2 regions of the Pseudoalteromonas sp. S4492 genome follow, and region 2 is predicted to be linked to the other one. Evidence: predicted binding sites of a transcription regulator. Region 2 holds the regulator's gene; the other holds the start of a gene.
What was found. Region 2 encodes NrdR, which represses ribonucleotide reductase genes. Its sites were predicted from a motif close to AAACACNANATNTNGTGTTT; they were not measured.
Positions count from the first base shown of each region.

Region 1: a site for NrdR is predicted at 4,920-4,939, ahead of nrdA (class 1a ribonucleoside-diphosphate reductase subunit alpha). Genes of this name have one in related genera too.

Region 1 covers NZ_PNCP01000036.1:12,648-22,844, forward strand. The annotation lists gene serC (3-phosphoserine/phosphohydroxythreonine transaminase) at 1-323, opposite strand, end outside; gene gyrA (DNA topoisomerase (ATP-hydrolyzing) subunit A) at 393-3,089, opposite strand; gene ubiG (bifunctional 2-polyprenyl-6-hydroxyphenol methylase/3-demethylubiquinol 3-O-methyltransferase UbiG) at 3,266-3,976, shown strand; gene CWC28_RS10735 (HAD family hydrolase) at 3,976-4,650, shown strand; gene nrdA (class 1a ribonucleoside-diphosphate reductase subunit alpha) at 5,041-7,326, shown strand; gene nrdB (class Ia ribonucleoside-diphosphate reductase subunit beta) at 7,397-8,527, shown strand; gene yfaE (class I ribonucleotide reductase maintenance protein YfaE) at 8,527-8,799, shown strand; gene CWC28_RS10755 (YaeQ family protein) at 8,796-9,323, opposite strand; gene CWC28_RS10760 (TonB-dependent receptor) at 9,478-10,197, shown strand, end outside.
Region 2 covers NZ_PNCP01000005.1:56,542-66,738, forward strand. The annotation lists gene CWC28_RS02305 (response regulator) at 1-152, shown strand, start outside; gene thrA (bifunctional aspartate kinase/homoserine dehydrogenase I) at 380-2,797, shown strand; gene thrB (homoserine kinase) at 2,807-3,733, shown strand; gene thrC (threonine synthase) at 3,752-5,035, shown strand; gene CWC28_RS02325 (hypothetical protein) at 5,092-5,460, opposite strand; gene glyA (serine hydroxymethyltransferase) at 5,753-7,009, shown strand; gene nrdR (transcriptional regulator NrdR) at 7,118-7,567, shown strand; gene ribD (bifunctional diaminohydroxyphosphoribosylaminopyrimidine deaminase/5-amino-6-(5-phosphoribosylamino)uracil reductase RibD) at 7,570-8,709, shown strand; gene CWC28_RS02345 (riboflavin synthase) at 8,714-9,367, shown strand; gene ribBA (bifunctional 3,4-dihydroxy-2-butanone-4-phosphate synthase/GTP cyclohydrolase II) at 9,410-10,197, shown strand, end outside.

The DNA.
Region 1 (10,197 bases), on a different contig from region 2:
TCTTCAGTGGCACCTTTAGACCATACACCGTTTTCACAGTACACAGCAGGCTTACCATCAAGATGAAGGTTCAAAGGAACCGCACTAAATTGACCACGGCCACCACCGTGCATAAATAACACTTCAAACTCATCGCTAATATTCATTAAGCGGCGTAAGCTTGCTTCACATTTAGCGGTCAGTGCTAAAAAGTCACTGCTGCGATGGCTGATTTCCATCACAGAAACACCTAAACCTTGCCAATCAATAAACTCTTTTTGTGCTTTTTGCATAACTGCCGGCGGTAACATTGCCGGTCCTGCACAAAAATTATATTTAGTCATTACTTTGCCTCATTCCAGTAATTATAGTGCGGATAAAAAAAGCGGCCGAAGCCGCTTTTTAAATCAATGTTATTCTGAAGGTGGGTTATCACCCGTTTCTTCAGTATTTGTATCGACTACTTCAACGGCCTCGCCTTCGATGGCTTCTAGCTCATCAACTTCGATTTCTTCGATACGTTGTAAACCAACTACTTGCTCTTCGTCAATAGTTCGTATCAAAATAACGCCCTGAGTATTACGACCAACCGTAGAAACCTCGTTTACACGCGTACGTACAAGTGTACCGCGATTAGAGATGATCATGATTTCGTCGTTTTCGTCAACTTGTACTGCACCAACCACAGCGCCATTACGCTCGCTTACTTTGATTGATACAACACCTTGTGTTGCACGGCTCTTCGATGGGTAATCTTCAAGTGCAGTACGCTTACCATAACCGTTTTCTGTCACAGTTAAGATTGCGCCATCTGACTTAGGTACGATTAACGAGACAACGCGTTGGTCGTCAGCCATCTTAATACCACGAACACCTGTTGCTGTACGGCCCATTGGACGTACACCTTTGAAGCGGATTTCTGGGTTACCATTTTCATCTAGAACTGGGTTACCGTTTTCATCAACAACTTCTGACTCTTCAGCTTCTTTAAAGCGAACAACTTTACCAGCATCAGTGAATAGCATGATTTCATTCGTGCCATCAGTGATATCAACACCAATTAGGCTATCGCCTTCATTTAGGTTAACCGCGATGATGCCGCTTGCACGTTGACGGCTATACGCAGTCAGTGGTGTTTTCTTAACTGTACCAAATGCCGTTGCCATGAAGATGTACTTATCTTCTTCGTACTCGCGTACTGGTAAGATAGCAGTGATACGCTCATCAGCTTCAAGTGGTAATAAGTTAACAATTGGCTTACCACGCGCTGCACGGCTTGCTAATGGTAATTGATATACTTTCAACCAATATAAACGACCTGCCGTTGAGAAGCACAGAATTGTATCGTGAGTATTGGCAACTAATAGACGTTCGATGAAGTCTTCATCTTTCATCTTCGTTGCTGATTTACCTTTACCACCACGACGCTGTGCTTCGTAGTCAGTTAATGGTTGATACTTAACGTAACCTTCGTGAGAAAGCGTTACAACAACGTCTTCTTCATTGATTAGGTCTTCAAGGCTAATATCGTGAGCAGCTGCACTGATTTCAGTACGACGTTCGTCACCATATTGCTCTTTGATTTCTACTAGCTCGTCGCGGATAACTTCCATTAGACGCTCTGGGCTTGAAAGAATGTGTAAAAGCTCAGCAATTAGATCTAGAAGTGTTTGGTACTCGTCTAAGATCTTCTCGTGCTCAAGACCCGTTAATTTGTGTAAACGTAGGTCTAGAATAGCTTGTGCTTGTTGCTCAGATAAATAGTACTGACCGTCACGGATACCTAAATCAGCGGCTAACCAATCAGGACGTGCTACGTTATCTTCACCTGCTTTTTCAAGCATTGCTTTAACAGTACCTAGTTCCCAAGAACGTGCTGTTAATGCAGCTTTTGCTTCTGCTGGTGTTGGTGACTTACGAATAAGTTCGATAATTGGGTCGATATTCGCAAGGGCAATTGCTAAGCCTTCAAGCGTATGAGCGCGGTCACGGGCTTTACGTAAATCAAATACTGTACGACGTGTTACCACTTCGCGGCGGTGAATGATAAACGCTTCAAGCATTTCTTTTAAGTTGAAACACTTAGGTTGGTTATTATCAAGTGCAACCATGTTCATACCAAACACAGTTTGTAACTGAGTTTGTGCATATAGGTTGTTTAAGATTACTTCACCAACATCACCACGTTTGATTTCGATAACGATACGCATACCGTCTTTATCTGATTCGTCACGTAGTGCGCTAATACCTTCAATCTTCTTATCTTTAACAAGCTCTGCGATCTTTTCGATAAGACGTGCTTTGTTAACTTGATAAGGGATTTCGTGAACGATGATTGTTTCACGACCGGTTTTTTCGTCAACTTCGATTTCAGCACGAGCACGGATATATACCTTACCACGACCTGTTAGGTACGCTTGCTCAATGCCTTTTTTACCATTGATAATCGCCGCAGTCGGGAAATCCGGACCTGGGATATATTCAATAAGATCAGCAATTGACATATCAGGGTTTTGAATAAGCGCTAAACAGCCATTGATAACTTCTGTTAAGTTATGAGGCGGAATGTTCGTTGCCATACCAACCGCGATACCTGAAGAACCGTTTACTAATAAGTTAGGTACTTTTGTAGGTAATACGTCAGGAATTTGCTCAGTACCGTCGTAGTTAGGTACGTAATCAACCGTTTCTTTTTCTAAGTCAGCTAATAATTCATGTGACATTTTCGCCATACGGACTTCCGTATAACGCATTGCTGCCGCAGAGTCACCGTCAACAGAACCAAAGTTACCTTGGCCGTCAACAAGCATATAGCGTAATGAGAAAGGCTGCGCCATACGAACGATGGTGTCATATACCGCGCTGTCGCCATGTGGGTGGTATTTACCGATTACATCACCAACAACACGTGCTGATTTCTTGTAAGGTTTATTCCAATCATTATTGAGTTCGTTCATTGCGAATAAAACGCGGCGGTGAACTGGCTTTAAGCCGTCACGTACGTCTGGCAATGCACGTCCTACGATTACACTCATTGCATAATCTAGGTAGGAATTTTTTAATTCATCTTCAATATTGACTGGCAGAATTTCATTGGCGAGATCAGTCATTTGATTTCACATTCCTTCAGTATTGACTCATTAAGAGGCAAACCGCCGTCTTAAGAGCTTTAGTTATTATTTCCAGACCATGCTATCACAATTTATTTAGATTTACAGGCGCTAAATCTTTGCGATTTATTAATTTCCCCCTATATAATGGCCTCAGATTAACGAGGAAGTTTTTTATGACCGAGCATCAAAATGTAGATAATGCAGAAATTGCAAAGTTTGAAGCCATCGCTGAACGTTGGTGGGACCGCGACGGAGAGTTCAAACCCCTTCATGAAATAAATCCTCTGCGTTTGGATTTTGTCGCTGATAAAGTGGGCGGCTTATTTGATAAGGAAACCTTAGATGTTGGCTGTGGTGGCGGCATTTTAAGTGAAAGTATGGCGCGTATGGGCGCAAAAGTAACTGGCATCGATATGGGCCAAGAGCCTTTAACCGTTGCTAAATTACATAGTTTAGAAACAGGCGTGCCTGTTGACTATATAAAGGTACCTGCAGAACAGTTTGCTGCTGAGCACCCTGCTCGCTTTGATGTTGTAACCTGTATGGAAATGCTTGAGCATGTTCCAGATCCAGCTTCTATTATCCGCGCTGTCGCTGAGCTTGCTAAACCGGGCGCCGATGTGTTTTTCTCAACACTAAATAAAACACCAAAAGCTTATTTGTTTGCCATCGTAGGTGCTGAAAAGCTATTAAAAATGGTGCCTGAAGGTACCCATGACCACAAAAAGTTTATCAAACCAGCACAACTCATTGCGTGGGCAGAAGAAGCGGGTCTAAAAGTAAGAGCCAGTACTGGCCTTAACTACAATCCATTTTCAAAGCAATACAGCTTAAATGATGATGTAAGTGTTAATTACATCCTGCACTTTGAGAAACTAGCATAATGAGTGGTGTGCAAACACCCTCTATCGATTTTGATGCCTTTATCTTTGATTTAGATGGCACACTACTCGATACCGCAGATGATTTAGGTGGCGCATTAAACCGTGTGTTAGCAGATGCTAATGTGGCCCCTGTTGCTGAACATATATACCGCCCTGCTGCATCTAATGGCGCTAATGCATTATTAGAAGCCGGCTTTGGTGATAAATGGCCTGAACTTGAACAACTTGCTTTACGCCAACAGCTTCTGGATTACTATGCCGAAGATATCGCTGTACACAGCAAATGCTTCACTGGCATCGAGCAGCTTTTAATTGCGCTTAAGCAAAACAATATTAAGTGGGGCATTATGACCAATAAGCCCGGCTTTTTAACTGAACCTTTAGTGCAAGCAATCCCGTCATTAAGTAATGCCCAGGCTGTTGTCAGTGGTGATACATTATCAGTGGCAAAACCATCGCCGGATCCACTTCTCCATACCGCTGAGATCTTAGAGGTTGATCCGAGCCGTTGTTTGTATATCGGTGATGCTGAGCGTGATATTCAAGCAGCAAAGGCTGCAAATATGTACAGCGCCACGGCGTTATGGGGTTACATACCCAGTGTCGACGCTGCGCTTGGCTGGCAAGCGGATTTCAATTGGCACTCACCAATTGATGGCTTTAACCATATATAGTGTTATTTAATATCTAAAACACCATATATTGTGATCTGATTTACTTTTGAACATTCTTTGATGATAAAAAAAACAGTCAAAATTTATTTTTAATTACGGTAAATTTTCTGGATCTTTTGTTGATTTCTACAAATTTCGTCGTCTATGAATGTTCAAAGGTTAATGGTTACTAACACAAAGCGTTTATCCAATAGTTATCCACAAAATGGGGCAATTCTATCCCTTGCAAAACAGCGCAGACCACACTATCTTGTGATCTGCAATTTAAACAACACCAGATATTGTGGCTAAATGTTATTCAATTAGTTCTCTGGTGTTTAATAATAATAATTACATAAAGAATACCTTTGTCTTTACAACTATAATTTCCCAAGGAATACAGGCAAAACTATGAACCAACAGCTATCTGTAAGCAAACGTGACGGCCGTAAAGAGTCACTTGATCTCGATAAGATCCATCGCGTGATCGCTTGGGCCGCAGAAGGTCTTGATAATGTGTCTGTCTCACAAGTTGAATTAAAATCTCATATTCAATTTTATGACGGCATTCGCACCGACGACATTCATGAAACTATCATCAAAGCTGCAGCTGATCAGATCTCTAAAGATACGCCTGATTACCAGTACCTTGCTGCTCGCTTAGCTGTATTCCATTTACGTAAAAAAGCATATGGCCAATTTGAGCCACCACGCTTACACGATCACATCACGAAATTAGTTGAAGACAAGCGTTATGATCAACACCTATTAGTTGATTATACCGAGCAAGAAATTGATGAGTTAGATGCTTACATCGATCACAACCGTGACTTAAACTTCAGCTACGCTGCTGTTAAGCAACTTGAAGGTAAGTATTTAGTTCAAAACCGTGTTACTGGCGAGATTTACGAAAGTGCACAGTTTTTATATATCTTAGTGGCTGCAAGCTTATTCTCTGATTATCCAAAAGAGACACGTCTTGATTACATCAAGCGTTTTTACGATGCAGTATCGACATTCAAGATTTCATTACCAACACCAATTATGGCAGGTGTGCGTACACCAACACGTCAGTTCAGTTCATGTGTATTAATTGAATGTGGTGATAGCCTAGATTCTATCAATGCAACATCGTCTGCGATTGTTAAGTATGTTTCACAACGTGCAGGTATTGGTATCAATGCCGGTCGCATTCGTGCGCTAGGTAGCCCAATTCGTAACGGCGAAGCGTACCACACTGGCTGTATCCCGTTTTATAAACACTTCCAAACAGCAGTTAAAAGCTGTTCTCAAGGTGGTGTACGTGGCGGCGCAGCAACCCTATTCTACCCACTATGGCACTTAGAAGTTGAAAACTTACTTGTGCTTAAGAATAACCGTGGTGTTGAAGACAACCGTGTTCGTCACCTTGACTACGGTGTACAGTTCAACAAATTAATGTATAGCCGTTTAATCAAAGACGATTACATCACATTATTTAGCCCGTCAGATGTACCGGGTTTATACGATGCGTTCTTTGAAGATCAAGCCAAATTTGATGAGCTATATGTTAAGTACGAACAAGATGAGTCTATTCGTAAAAAGCGTATTAAAGCGATTGAGTTATTCTCAATGTTTGCACAAGAGCGTGCGAGCACAGGTCGTATCTACTTACAAAACGTTGACCACTGTAATACGCACAGCCCGTTCATCTCGACTGTGGCGCCAATTCGTCAATCTAACTTATGTTTAGAGATTGCATTACCGACTAAGCCGCTAAGCAATGTAATGGATGAAGAAGGTGAAATTGCACTTTGTACGCTTTCAGCGTTTAACTTAGGTGCGATTGAGTCATTAGATGAATTAGAAGAGCTTGCTGAACTTGCTGTTCGTGCCCTTGATAACTTACTTGATTTCCAAGACTACCCAGTTCCTGCAGCTAAAAACGCAACGATGGGTCGTCGTACGCTAGGTATCGGTGTAATCAACTTTGCTTACTACTTAGCGAAGAATGGTAAGCGTTACTCAGATGGCAGCGCAAACGCGCTAACTCACAAAACATTTGAAGCAATTCAATATTATCTAATGAAAGCATCAAATGAGTTAGCAAAAGAGCGCGGTGCGTGTCCTAAATTTAACGAGACAACGTATTCTCAAGGCATTATGCCAACAGATACTTACAAACGTGACCTAGATCAGTTCTGTAATGAACCACTTCACTTAGATTGGGATTCATTACGTGCAAGCATTCAAGAGCACGGTATGCGAAACTCAACGCTATCTGCCCTTATGCCTTCAGAGACATCATCACAAATCTCTAACGCAACAAATGGTATTGAGCCACCACGTGGTCATATCAGCGTTAAAGCAAGTAAAGATGGTATCTTAAAGCAAGTAGTGCCAGATTATGAAAATCTGAAAGATAACTACGAGCTACTGTGGGATATTCCTTCAAACGATGGTTACCTACAACTTGTTGGTATTATGCAAAAGTTCGTTGACCAAACGATTTCTGCTAACACTAACTATGATCCATCTAAGTACGAAGGCGGTAAAGTACCTATGAAGGTGCTATTAAAAGACCTACTGACTGCTTACAAACTTGGTGTTAAAACCCTGTACTATCACAACACGCGTGACGGTGCATCGGATGCTCAAGATGAGCTAACACCAGAGGTGGAAGATGATGGTTGTGCAGGCGGCGCTTGTAAAATCTAATTAAATTAATAACATAACAAAAGCGGGCTCATTAGCCCGCTTTGTCCTGACTGTTTTTTGAGTAATCACTATGTCATATACAACTTTTAGCCGAAATCATAATAACCAATTACAAGAACCGATGTTTTTCGGCCAAACTGTAAACGTGTCACGTTACGACCAACAAAAGTACCCTATCTTCGAGAAGCTAATTGAAAAACAATTATCGTTCTTTTGGCGTCCTGAAGAGGTTGACGTAAGTAAAGACCGTCTTGACTTCCAAGCGTTACCAGAGCACGAAAAACACATCTTTTTGAGTAACTTAAAATATCAAACATTACTTGATAGTGTACAAGGTCGCTCGCCTAACGTTGCGTTACTACCCATTGTGTCTATTCCTGAGCTTGAAACATGGATTGAAACATGGGCATTCAGTGAAACCATTCACAGCCGTTCATACACGCACATTATTCGTAACGTGACGCAATCGCCAGAGCTTATCTTTGATGACATCGTAAGTAACGAGAAAATCAGCGAGCGTGCGGATGCCGTAACTAAATACTACGATGACTTAATCAACATGATTTCTGTTTACAACCTGTACGGTGAAGGTAAACATGTGATCAACGGTGAAGAAGTTAAGGTCAACCTTTTTGATCTTAAAAAGCAACTTTACCTTGCGATGATGTCGGTTAACATTCTTGAAGCGATTCGCTTCTACGTTAGTTTTGCTTGTTCATTTGCGTTCGCAGAACGTGAATTAATGGAAGGTAATGCAAAAATCATCAAGCTAATCGCGCGTGATGAAGCATTGCACTTATCTGGTACGCAACACATCTTAAACATCATGCAAGAAGGTAAAGACGACCCAGAAATGGCAATCGTTGCTGCACAATGCCGTGAAGAAGCGATCCAGATGTTTAAAGAGGCCGCTGAACAAGAAAAAGATTGGGCTGAGTATCTATTTAAAGATGGTTCAATGATCGGTCTTAACAAAGATATCTTATGTCAATACGTTGAATACATTACAAATGCACGTATGACTGCGGTAGGTTTGCCAGCTCAATTTGAAAGTAAGAGTAACCCTATTCCTTGGATCAACTCATGGTTAGTATCTGACAATGTTCAGGTTGCGCCGCAAGAAGCTGAAATCAGCTCTTACCTAGTTGGCCAAATTGATTCACAAGTTGATGCATCAGATTTTGGTGACTTCGACCTGTAATGAGCGCGAATACCACTGCACAGGTTATCCTTGCAGGAACAGACAGCCAGGATCTTGATTTTGATTCTGGCTGTTCATCTCTCCTTGAATGCCTAGAACAACACAAAATAGATGTCCCCTACCAATGCCGTGAAGGTTATTGTGGCGCATGCCGTGCAAAATTAGTTGAAGGTGATGTGAGCTACAATCAAGAGCCACTTGCGTTTGTTCGAACAGGCGAAGTGTTACTGTGTTGTAGTAAACCCAATGGTAAGGTGAAAATAGAACTTTAATGCCACACAAGTTCATTTGTTTGGTAGAAGTTTTCTTTGTCTGACACACTCACTGTTTGTTGATCTATGGTTACATCCCACTGTAAGTTCTTCGTTAAATGACTCGCCAATTGCTCAATAAAGTTGCCATCAAAAGCAATTAAATGGCTATTATTTATCAGCTCTAGTTGATGCTCATACTCTTGTAACCACTCATGGTTTAGCGTCGTAACAACCCATAATTCATCCACTCGTTTCGCTATTTTATTGAGCTGCACAATATCGGGTTGGTCAACAGCCAGCCAGGTTTGATAATGATCATCCAACGCTTTTATTGATACATCAGGCTCAGAATCGCTATGGCTTGTATTCAAGATGGCCGATTCATTATGAGAAAATAAGCAATAACTTAATAGTTTAAGTACAAAATGCTGATAGCTTTCACGACGACCACAGGCCGTAGTAAACACCTCTTTGTGATTACGATTTGCTCTTAAATCAGCAATCGTAAAATTTGCTTTAAACACCCTATTTTTATCAGACATAAGAGTTGGCCATCTCACTGTAACAGTCTAAGTATAGTGTATGGTGTTAAAATCGCGACATAAGGTAAAGTTATAGTATAACGTTATTGCAGTTAAAAAATTGCGGTGTTATATTATATCACAACACTCAACAACAAACTTAGAAGTAGTAATGATGAAGCAACTTTCAATTCTTTCTAGTGCTGTTGCCGCTGCGCTGTTTTCCCAATCAACAATGGCTGCTGTGATCACAGGTCAAGTATTAGATAAAAACCAACAACCTATCAGTAATGCCGAAATACACGTACATGGTAAATCGCAATCTGTTGTCACCGATACACAAGGTCAATTTAAAATTGATGTAGACAACAAAGGCCAGCTGCACATTAGTAAAGACAATTACATTGATAAACGCGTTGCTATCAACGGTGAAAATCAAAACCTGGTTGTTACACTTACCCCAACCTCAGTTGAGACTGTGGTTGTTTATGCCTCTGCACTTCATAAAAATAGCCTTGAAATGATTTCACCAGTGAATGTTTTAGCCGGTGATGAACTAAAAGATAAGGCAAAACCAACTCTAGGCGAAACACTTAAAGGATTACCAGGCGTTAATGCCAGTTACTTTGGCCCAGTATCTTCGAGCCCGATTATTCGTGGCTTAGATGGTCCACGTGTTAAAATCACTCAAAATGGTCTTGATAGCAGCGATGCATCTCGTATTGGTCCAGATCACGCAACATCGAACGACAGCTTAGCAGCTGAGCAAATCGAAGTACTTCGCGGCCCAGCTACCCTACTTTATGGCTCTGGCGCAATTGGTGGTGTGGTTAACGTAGTTGATAACCGTATTCCTACCGATAACATTGACACTTTAACCGGTGCTGCTCAGTAC
Region 2 (10,197 bases):
AGAAAATAGAGTGCTTCGTAATAGTGATTTCGGCTGATATTCAGGCTGAAATGAAACAAAGAGTAGTAAAATTGGGTGCTATTGACTTCATTGATAAACCGATAGATCTTGTGCGTCTTAAAGCAACTTTGCATAAATTTGGTATTCATTAATCTTTTATATAACGCAAACGCATAATTTATCTTTTCTTTAAGGGTTGACAGGCTGGCTATAATTAAGGCAGTCTACAGTCTATGAAAACATTTAATCACGCAACGACCATTATTATTACAACCATCATCCTTACGGGATAGTGGCATAGGTCGGTGCAACAAATTTATAGGCCTGTGTTCACTAGAACACAGGCCTTTTTCGTTTATGGAATGAGGAAACATAAATAATGCGAGTATTAAAATTTGGTGGGTCATCCTTGGCCGACTACGCATGTTTGCAACAGGTAGCTCAGTTAGTTAAAGAAGAATTACGCGATGAAATGTTGTTAGTACTGTCTGCACCAGGTGGTATGACAGATTCATTAGTTGCATTAGCAAGTGCTGCAGAGCAGGGGCAAGAGTTTAGTGAGCAATGGCAAGCTTTGGTTGCACGTTGTGAGCAATTAAAAGCTGCTGTCGAAGCTGATTTTGGTCAGGTAGCAAGTTGGCCTAATCTTAGTGAACTTAAGAATAAACTAGATGGTGTTGCACTTTTAAAGTGTTGTCCAGACCAAGTGCGTGCTTATGTTATCAGCTTTGGTGAACGCGTTAGTGTTGCTTTAATGGAGTGCATGCTTAAAGAAAGTAATGCTCGTTATTTAGAAGCAACAGACTGTATTGCATCAGTGGGTGGCTACATTGATGCTGAAGCAGACTTGAATGCTAGTAAGCTACGTTTTCAAGAAGCCTTAAAAGCAGCACCAAGTACTATTTATATCATGCCGGGTTTCACTGCTGCCAATGAGCAAGGTGAGCTAACAACACTTGGTCGTAATGGTTCAGATTACTCAGCTGCGATTGCTGCAGCGTGTTTAGAAGCCGACGTATGTCAGATCTGGACTGATGTAGATGGCGTTTACAATGCGGATCCGCGCTATATCAAAAAAGCCTCTAAAGTTGATTCATTATCCTATAAAGAAGCAATGGAGCTTTCTTACTTTGGTGCAAAAGTATTGCACCCGAAAACGATTTTACCTTGTGCTAAAGCAGGCGTGCCGTGTGAGATCAAAAATACTCATAACCCACGTGCTGAAGGTTCTGTGATCAGCAACGACAGTGTATCGAACGAACCTGTTAAAGCGCTATCAAGCTTACAAAACCTGGCTATGTTGACGGTGTCTGGTCCAGGTATGAAAGGCAAAGTGGGCATGGCGTCAAAAGTATTTAATGCGCTGGCACACGACAATGTTTCAATTGTGCTAATCACTCAATCTTCGTGTGAGTTTAGTATCAGTTTTTGTGTTCACGAAAGTGATTTAACGCTCGCGCTTGAAGCGCTTCAAGTTGCTTTTGAATTGGAATCACAAGCCGGTTTAATCGAACCAGTTCAAGTACAACGTAACCTTGCTATTGTCACTTTAGTGGGTGATAACATGCGTGCGCACAAAGGCTTAGCTGCTAAGTTCTTTGCCTCATTAGCACAAGCCCAAGTTAACATTGTTGCTATTGCACAGGATTCAACAGAAAGCGCCATTTCAGCGGTTATCGACGGTGAGTTATGCAACGACGCGGTGAAAGTGTGCCATGAGAACTTCTTTACTCACATTCCTTCAATCGATGTGTTTTTACTTGGCTGTGGCTTAGTCGGCCAAGAACTTATCCAGCAGTTAAAGCGTCAACAAGCATGGCTTGAAAAACGTAACATTAAACTGAACTTATACGGTGTAGCTAACTCAAGACAGCTTTATCTAGATAGCGAAGGCATTGCTTTTGATGGCTGGCAAGACAAACTAGCCGAGTCAGAGCAGGCATTTGATTTAAATCTGGTTGAGCAATTTGTTAAACAAAATCACTTAATCAATCCAGTGATCGTAGATTGTAGCTCAGCCGATAAACTTGCTGCGCAATATGTTGATTTCTTGAATGCAGGTTTCCATGTCGTTGCTGCAAATAAAAAAGCCAATACTAGCTCGTATGCTTACTATCAAGATTTAGTTGCAGCGACACAAAAGAATAATCGTAAATTTTTATACGAAACAAACGTAGGTGCCGGCTTACCGGTTCTTGATAATCTGAAATCGCTATTTGGTGCCGGTGATGAACTTATTAAGTTCAGCGGTATCTTGTCTGGTTCATTATCGTATATGTTTGGTGCGCTACAAGATGGTTTATCACTTAGCGAAGCAACGTTAAAAGCGAAAGAAAGTGGTTTTACTGAGCCAGATCCGCGTGATGATTTATCAGGTACTGATGTGGCTCGAAAACTACTGATCATTGCTCGTGAATCGGGTCTTGAGTTAGAACTAAGCGATATCGAAGTTGAATCTGTTTTACCAAAAGGGTTTGCAGAAGGTGATTCTGTAGCAGATTTTATGGCAAAACTACCATCACTTGATGCACAGTTTAACGACCGCATTCAAAGCGCTGCAAGTGAAGGTAAAGTACTTCGTTATGTGGGCACTATTGAAAACGGTCAATGTAAAGTAGGCATTGAAGCTGTAGATAGTAGCCATGCTCTTTACGATATCCGTGACGGTGAAAATGCACTGGCCATCTTAAGTCAATATTATCAACCTCGTCCGTTTGTGATCCGTGGTTATGGCGCAGGTGCTGAAGTAACGGCTGCAGGCGTATTTGCCGACATTTTAAAAACGTTAACGCGTTAGGAGCTGGTCATGATCCGTGTATATGCACCCGCTTCAATCGGGAATTTTGCTGTCGGCTTTGATGCTTTAGGTGCTGCGCTAGCACCTATCGATGGCACCTTATTAGGTGATGTTGTTGAGGTGAGTGCCGCTGAGCAAGATACTTTTGTTTGCTCTGGCGACTATGCCCATAAACTGCCTGCTAATGCTGAAGAAAACTTGGCTTATCAATGTTTAATTCATTTTAAAGAACACGTTGCGCCGACTATGCCAGCGGTAAAACTTGAGCTGAAAAAGAACCTACCAATTGGTTCTGGTTTAGGTTCAAGCGCGTGTTCTGTGGTGGCTGCGTTTGCAGCCCTTGATAAGTTCGCTGAAACGAATTTATCTCAAGAGCAACTTATCGAGTTGATGGCTGATTTTGAAGCTATTGTTAGTGGCGGCCGTCATTACGATAACATCACACCATGTTACTTGGGTGGCTTGCAATTAACTGGTGAACTTATTCCGAACAAGTCAATTTCGTTACCCGTTGATAATCAATGGTATTACGTAGCGGCTTTTCCAGGTTTTTCACTGAATACCGCAAAAGCGCGCTCAGTACTGCCAAAGCAATTATCAATGCATGACAGTGTTGAGTTTGCACAGCGACTTTCTGCGTTTAGTAGTTTATTACTAACAGGTCGCTTTGATGCAGCGCTCTCCATTATGAGTGATGAAATAGCCGAGCCACATCGTGCACCGCTTATTCAAGGCTTTGCAGAAGCTAAAAGTGCTTTACCTGAGTTTGGCGCAGAGATAGTCAGCATTTCGGGGGCTGGGCCAACATTATTTACCGTGTGTAAGAGCCTTGAAGCTGCACAAAAGTGTGCAGCGTGGCTGAATGATAATTACATCAATGAGCAGGGCTTCTGCCACATCTGTCAACTAGATCAGCTTGGCACACGACAGCTTTAAAGAATTTAAGGAATAAACATGCAATTACATAATTTAAAAGATGAAACACAACAGGTGTCGTTTGTTGAAGCGGTAAAAACGGGTTTAGGGCGTAATCAAGGTGTATTCTTCCCTAATAGTCTTACGCCAATTCAAGATATTGATGCGTTACTTGATTTAGACTTTGTTAGCCGTAGCAGCAAGATTTTATCGCACCTTATTGGTGACGAGCTTCCTGCCGATACCGTTGCACAGATGGTGCAAAATGCCTTTAACTTTGATGTGAAATTAGTTGAAGTAGAAAAAGACATTTATTGCCTTGAATTATTTCATGGCCCAACGCTTGCGTTTAAAGACTTTGGCGGCCGTTTTATGGCTGAGTGTCTTGCGCAATTTAATCAGGGCGAAAAAGTCACGATTTTAACGGCTACATCAGGCGATACAGGGGCGGCGGTTGCCCATGCTTTTTATAATAAGCCTAATATCGATGTCGTGATCTTATACCCGAAAGGTAAGATTTCATTAGCGCAACAAAAGCTATTCACTACTTTAGGTAATAACATTCACTGCTATGCGGTTGATGGCAGCTTTGATGATTGCCAAAGCATGGTAAAGCAAGCCTTTTTAGACGACGAAGTTAAACAAAAGCTTGGTCTAAACTCAGCAAACTCAATCAATATCAGTCGCTTAGTTGCACAGGTATGCTATTACTTTGAAGCGATTGCTCAATTACCAAAAGAGCAGCGCAGTAAAGCGCATATCTCAGTACCTAGTGGTAACTTTGGTAATGTGTGCGCTGCAATGATTGGTGCTGTGCTTGGTATGCCAGTAGCGAAATTAAGCGCTACCACTAACCAAAACGACACAGTGCCACGTTTCTTACAAAGCAAAGAGTGGGCGCCAAATGACACCCTTGAGTCGTTATCCAACGCTATGGATGTAAGTAAACCGAATAACTGGCCACGAGTGCAATTTATGCTAGATAACGAATGGTTTAGCTATGATGACTTTTATTCAAGCTGTGTAGGTGAAGAAGAAACAAAAGAGGTGATGAAAAAAATTCATCAAACCGGTTACATCGCAGAGCCTCATACTGCAATTGCTTATCAGGGCTTGAAAGAAAATCTAGCTGATGGCAGTGCAGGTATCTTTTTAGCGACTGCACACCCAGCTAAATTCAAAGACAGCGTAGAGCAAATTTTAGACATCGAATTGCCTATGCCGAAACCACTGGCAGATGCATTAGCAAAACAGTGTTTAGCAGAAGATATTAAGTTTGATTATCAATTGCTTCGCACTGAGCTGTTAAATAAATTAGCATAACAGCAAGTAAAGAGCGGCTAAGCCGCTCTTTTTAATGCAGTCTTTAAGTGAAGCCTTTAATGAAGTAACGAATGACTATGACGGTTTAAAACCCGCATACTTAGAATGACCCCAGCCGCAATACACAGCAAAATGCTGATCACAGAGACGAGTTCATTTTGTGTCCATTGCATCAAAGTGAATGCCGAAATAAAAATAATAAAAGGTTTAAATTCATAGTAATAGCGAAGTTTTTTTTGTTTAACTCGCTGGCTTGAATGATCGGTTCTTCTGGCTTCAGAACGCATCCGCCAAATGTTAGCACCTAATAAAAATAAGATGACACCGATTAATGTAGGCACATAATCATTGGCTAATGTGATACAACTGATGCCGAGAAAAAAGTATCCGTAGGGGACTAATTCGTATATTGGTTTAGCTAACATGAACTTATACCATCCTTGATATTGACCAGTCCTATAAGCTTAGTTTGCCCCTATAAAAACGCAATGTAACAGGGCTATTTTTTGTTGAAATAACATTTTAAAAAGCTATGAAATATTTTAAATTCATAAATTTTTATTATGTATCAATAAAAAAATATCATTATTAAAACACTGTGAAATAAATTCAATCCCTGTTTAAATATGTTCATCTTTACAAGATAGGCAAAAGTGCGTTTTAAGCGTACAATACAGCCTTCAAAAAAACACCATACACGTTGCCTTAGGAGACCCCATGTTAGAACGTAGCATGAATATTTCGGATTTCGATCCAGAGTTATTTGCAGCCATCACTAAAGAGACGGCTCGTCAAGAAGAGCACATCGAACTGATCGCGTCTGAAAACTACTGTAGCCCACGCGTACTTGAAGCGCAGGGTTCTCAGCTTACCAACAAATACGCTGAAGGTTACCCAGGCAAACGTTACTATGGCGGTTGTGAGCATGTTGACGTTGTTGAGCAACTAGCTATTGACCGTGCAAACGAGTTATTCGGCACTGACTACGCTAACGTTCAACCACATGCGGGTTCACAAGCAAACGCAGCTGTTTTCCAAGCACTTCTTCAGCCACATGATACAGTACTAGGTATGAGCTTAGCTCATGGTGGTCACTTAACTCACGGTTCACACGTTAACTTTTCTGGTAAAACGTACAATGCAATTCAATACGGCCTAAATGAAGAAACAGGCGAAATTGATTACGCTCAAGTTGAAGCACTTGCATTAGAGCACAAGCCAAAAATGATCATCGCTGGTTTCTCAGCATATTCAGGCGTTGTTGACTGGGCTAAATTCCGTGAAATCGCTGATAAAGTAGGTGCATACTTATTCGTAGATATGGCTCACGTTGCTGGTCTTATCGCGGCTGGTGTATACCCAAGCCCAATCCCTCACGCACACGTTGTTACAACAACAACTCACAAAACATTAGCGGGTCCTCGTGGCGGTCTAATCGTTTCTGCATGTGGTGATGAAGAGATCTACAAAAAGCTAAACAGTGCTGTATTCCCTGGCGGTCAAGGTGGTCCTTTATGCCACATCATCGCTGCTAAAGCGGTTGCTTTCAAAGAAGCATTACAACCAGAATTCAAAGCGTACCAAGCACAAGTAGTTAAGAACGCACAAGCGATGGTTGAAGTACTACAAGAGCGTGGCTACAAAGTTGTTTCTGGTAAAACAGACAACCACTTATTCCTTCTTGACCTAATCGATAAAGATATCACAGGTAAAGATGCTGACGCTGCACTAGGTAACGCAAACATCACAGTTAACAAAAACTCAGTACCAAACGACCCTCGTTCACCGTTCGTAACGTCTGGTCTTCGTATTGGTTCTCCGGCTATTACTCGCCGTGGTTTCAAAGAAGCTGAGTCAAAAGAGCTTGCTGGCTGGATCTGTGACGTACTAGACAACATCAACGATGAGTCTGTACAAGCAGAAGTAAAAGAGAAAGTTAAAGCTATCTGTAAAAAATTACCAGTTTACGCTTAATTACTGGTTAAACCGTAATTAAGATAACAATAGCGTTGTTTTTTGCTATTATAAAGGCCGCTTATAAAGCGGCCTTTTTTTGTTTTTTATAAACGGAAGTTGAACCCTATGCATTGCCCTTTTTGCACAGCAAAAGATACCAAAGTAATTGATTCTCGACTTGTTGGCGGTGGTCATCAAGTGAGACGTCGACGTGAATGTAACGAATGCCATGAGCGCTTTACCACCTTTGAAGGCGCTGAACTTGTTATGCCAAGAGTCATCAAGCAAGACGGTAGCCGTGAACCATTCAATGAAGACAAGTTACTGAATGGCTTGCATCGCGCTTTAGAGAAACGCCCAGTCAGCACTGAGCAGGTCGACGAAGTCGTTAACATCATTAAATCTCAACTTCGTGCCACGGGTGAACGTGAAATCTCTAGCCATTTGATTGGTGAGTGCATCATGGAATCTCTGAAGAAACTCGACAAAGTGGCCTACGTACGCTTTGCTTCGGTTTATCGTTCATTTGAAGATATTCGCGAGTTTGGTGAAGAAATCGCTCGTTTAGGTGATTAATCATGTCATTTACAGAGCTTGATACTGCTTATATGGCGCGTGCCATTGAGCTTGCTAAACACGGCCGTTTTACTACGACGCCAAATCCTAATGTTGGCTGTGTACTGGTTAAAAATGGCGAAATAGTCGGTGAAGGCTTTCATCAAATCGCAGGGCAGGGCCATGCTGAAGTCAATGCATTAGCCGTGGCTGGCGACAAAGCGAAAGGTGCTACTGCCTATGTCACTTTAGAGCCTTGTAGTCATTATGGGCGAACTCCGCCTTGTGCCGAAGGTTTAAAAGCTGCGGGTGTTAGCAAGGTGATTGCTGCTATGGTTGACCCAAACCCTGCTGTGAGTGGTCGTGGCCTACAGATTTTAGCCGATGCTGGCATTGAGGTGGCATCTGGTTTACTTGAGCAACAAGCGCGGGATTTAAACAAAGGCTTTTTAAAGCGAATGGAAACAGGGTTGCCATATGTAACCTGTAAAATGGCGTGCAGTTTAGATGGTAAAACCGCACTCAATAATGGCCAAAGTAAATGGATAACAGGTCCTAAAGCGCGCCAAGACGTGCAAGCATTTCGTGCGCAAAGCTGTGCTATCTTAACCGGTGCAGACACCGTTATTAGCGATAATGCCAAACTTAATGTCCGTGTTGATGAGTTGCCATTTAGCATGCCGACCTCGTTGCCTTTACGCCAACCTACCCGAATCATTATTGACTCACAAAATAGGTTAACGCCTGAGCTTGCGTTATTCAGCATCGAGAGCCCGGTGATAATTTTTACCACGTCGCTTGATAATCAAACTAAGTGGCCTCACTTTGTTAAACACGAAGTAGTGCCAGCAGTTAATAATAAAGTTGATTTATCGGCACTTTTAAAGCGTCTTGCTGAACTACAATTTAATCACGTTTGGCTCGAAGCAGGTGCGACCCTGGCTGGCGTGTTTGCTGAGCAAGATTTAATTGACGAATACTTTGTTTATATTGCCCCTAAGTTAATAGGTGATATGGGCAAAAGCTTACTAAACTTTGCAGAAGTCACCATGATGAGTGATATCACTGAACTGACCTTTACTGATACAGTGATGATTGGTGACGACATCCGCCTAACAGCGGTAAAAGCAAAGCAAGCCACAGACATTGAAAATAAAGAGTAGCACTATGTTTACTGGAATTATTGAAGCAACAGGTAAAATTGTTGAACTAACACAAAAGCAAGGTGATCTAGCTATTCGTATTCAAAGCGCTAATTTGGATATGAAAGACGTCAAGCTCGGTGACAGTATTGCCACCAACGGTGTGTGTTTAACGGTTGTCGCTAAACATAGCGATGGTTTTAGTGCTGACTTATCAAACGAAACCATCAGCTTAACTGGGTTTGCTCATTACAAAAAAGGGCAAACAGTTAATCTTGAAAAAGCCATGCAACCTATTTCTCGTTTAGGTGGACACTTAGTGTCAGGCCATGTTGATGGTATTGCGACCGTTGAAAGTATCAGCCCTAATGCTCGTGCAACAGAGTACTGGCTAAGTACAGATAGCGATTTAATGAAATATATTCCGTACAAAGGTTCGGTGTGTATTGATGGCATTAGCTTAACGGTCAACGAGGTCGAGCAAAATCGCTTTAAGTTGACGATTGTTCCGCATACTGCTGAGCAAACTACGATTGCAGAATTTCAGGTGGGGACTCAGGTGAACTTAGAAGTTGACCAGATTGCTCGCTATTTAGAGCGCCTAATAAAAGGGGCCGAACAACCTTCCCGTTCAGACATATCAATGAGCTTGCTCGCACAAGCTGGCTTTATTAAATAAGTACAGATACGTCACTATTAATCATACTCTCATGGGCACATTATGAATTTACACAGCGCGCAAGAAATTATCGATGACATTAAAGCCGGTAAAATGGTTATTTTAATGGACGATGAAGACCGAGAAAATGAAGGCGATTTAATTATCGCAGCAGAGCACATTAGTGCTGATGCTATCAATTTTATGGCAACACATGGTCGTGGTTTAATTTGTTTAACAATGACACAAGAGCGTTGTCAGCAGTTAGATTTGCCGTTAATGGTGAAAAATAACGGGGCTGCTTTTTCAACTAACTTCACCATGTCGATTGAAGCAGCGAAAGGCGTAACAACGGGTATTTCAGCAGCTGACCGTGCTCGTACAGTGCAAGCGGCAATTGCTAAAGGTGCCGTGCCGAGCGATATTGTACAACCAGGGCATATTTTTCCTATCATGGCGCAGCCAGGTGGCGTGTTAACACGTGCTGGTCATACCGAAGCAGGTTGTGATTTAGCGCGTTTAGCAGGTCTTGAGCCTTCATCTGTAATTGTTGAAATCTTAAATGCAGATGGCACCATGGCTCGTCGCCCAGATCTTGAAGTATTTGCTAAAGAGCATGACTTAAAGATTGGCACTATTGCAGATTTAATCGAATACCGAAACCTAAACGAAACCACCATTGAGCGCGTTGCTAAATGTAAACTGCCAACAGATCACGGTGAGTTTGATTTAGTGACCTACAAAGACACTATTGATGGTCAGCTTCACTATGTTTTACAAAAAGGTGAAGTATCGAAAGATGAACCTACGCTAGTACGTGTTCACTTACAAAGCACCTTTAACGACATTCT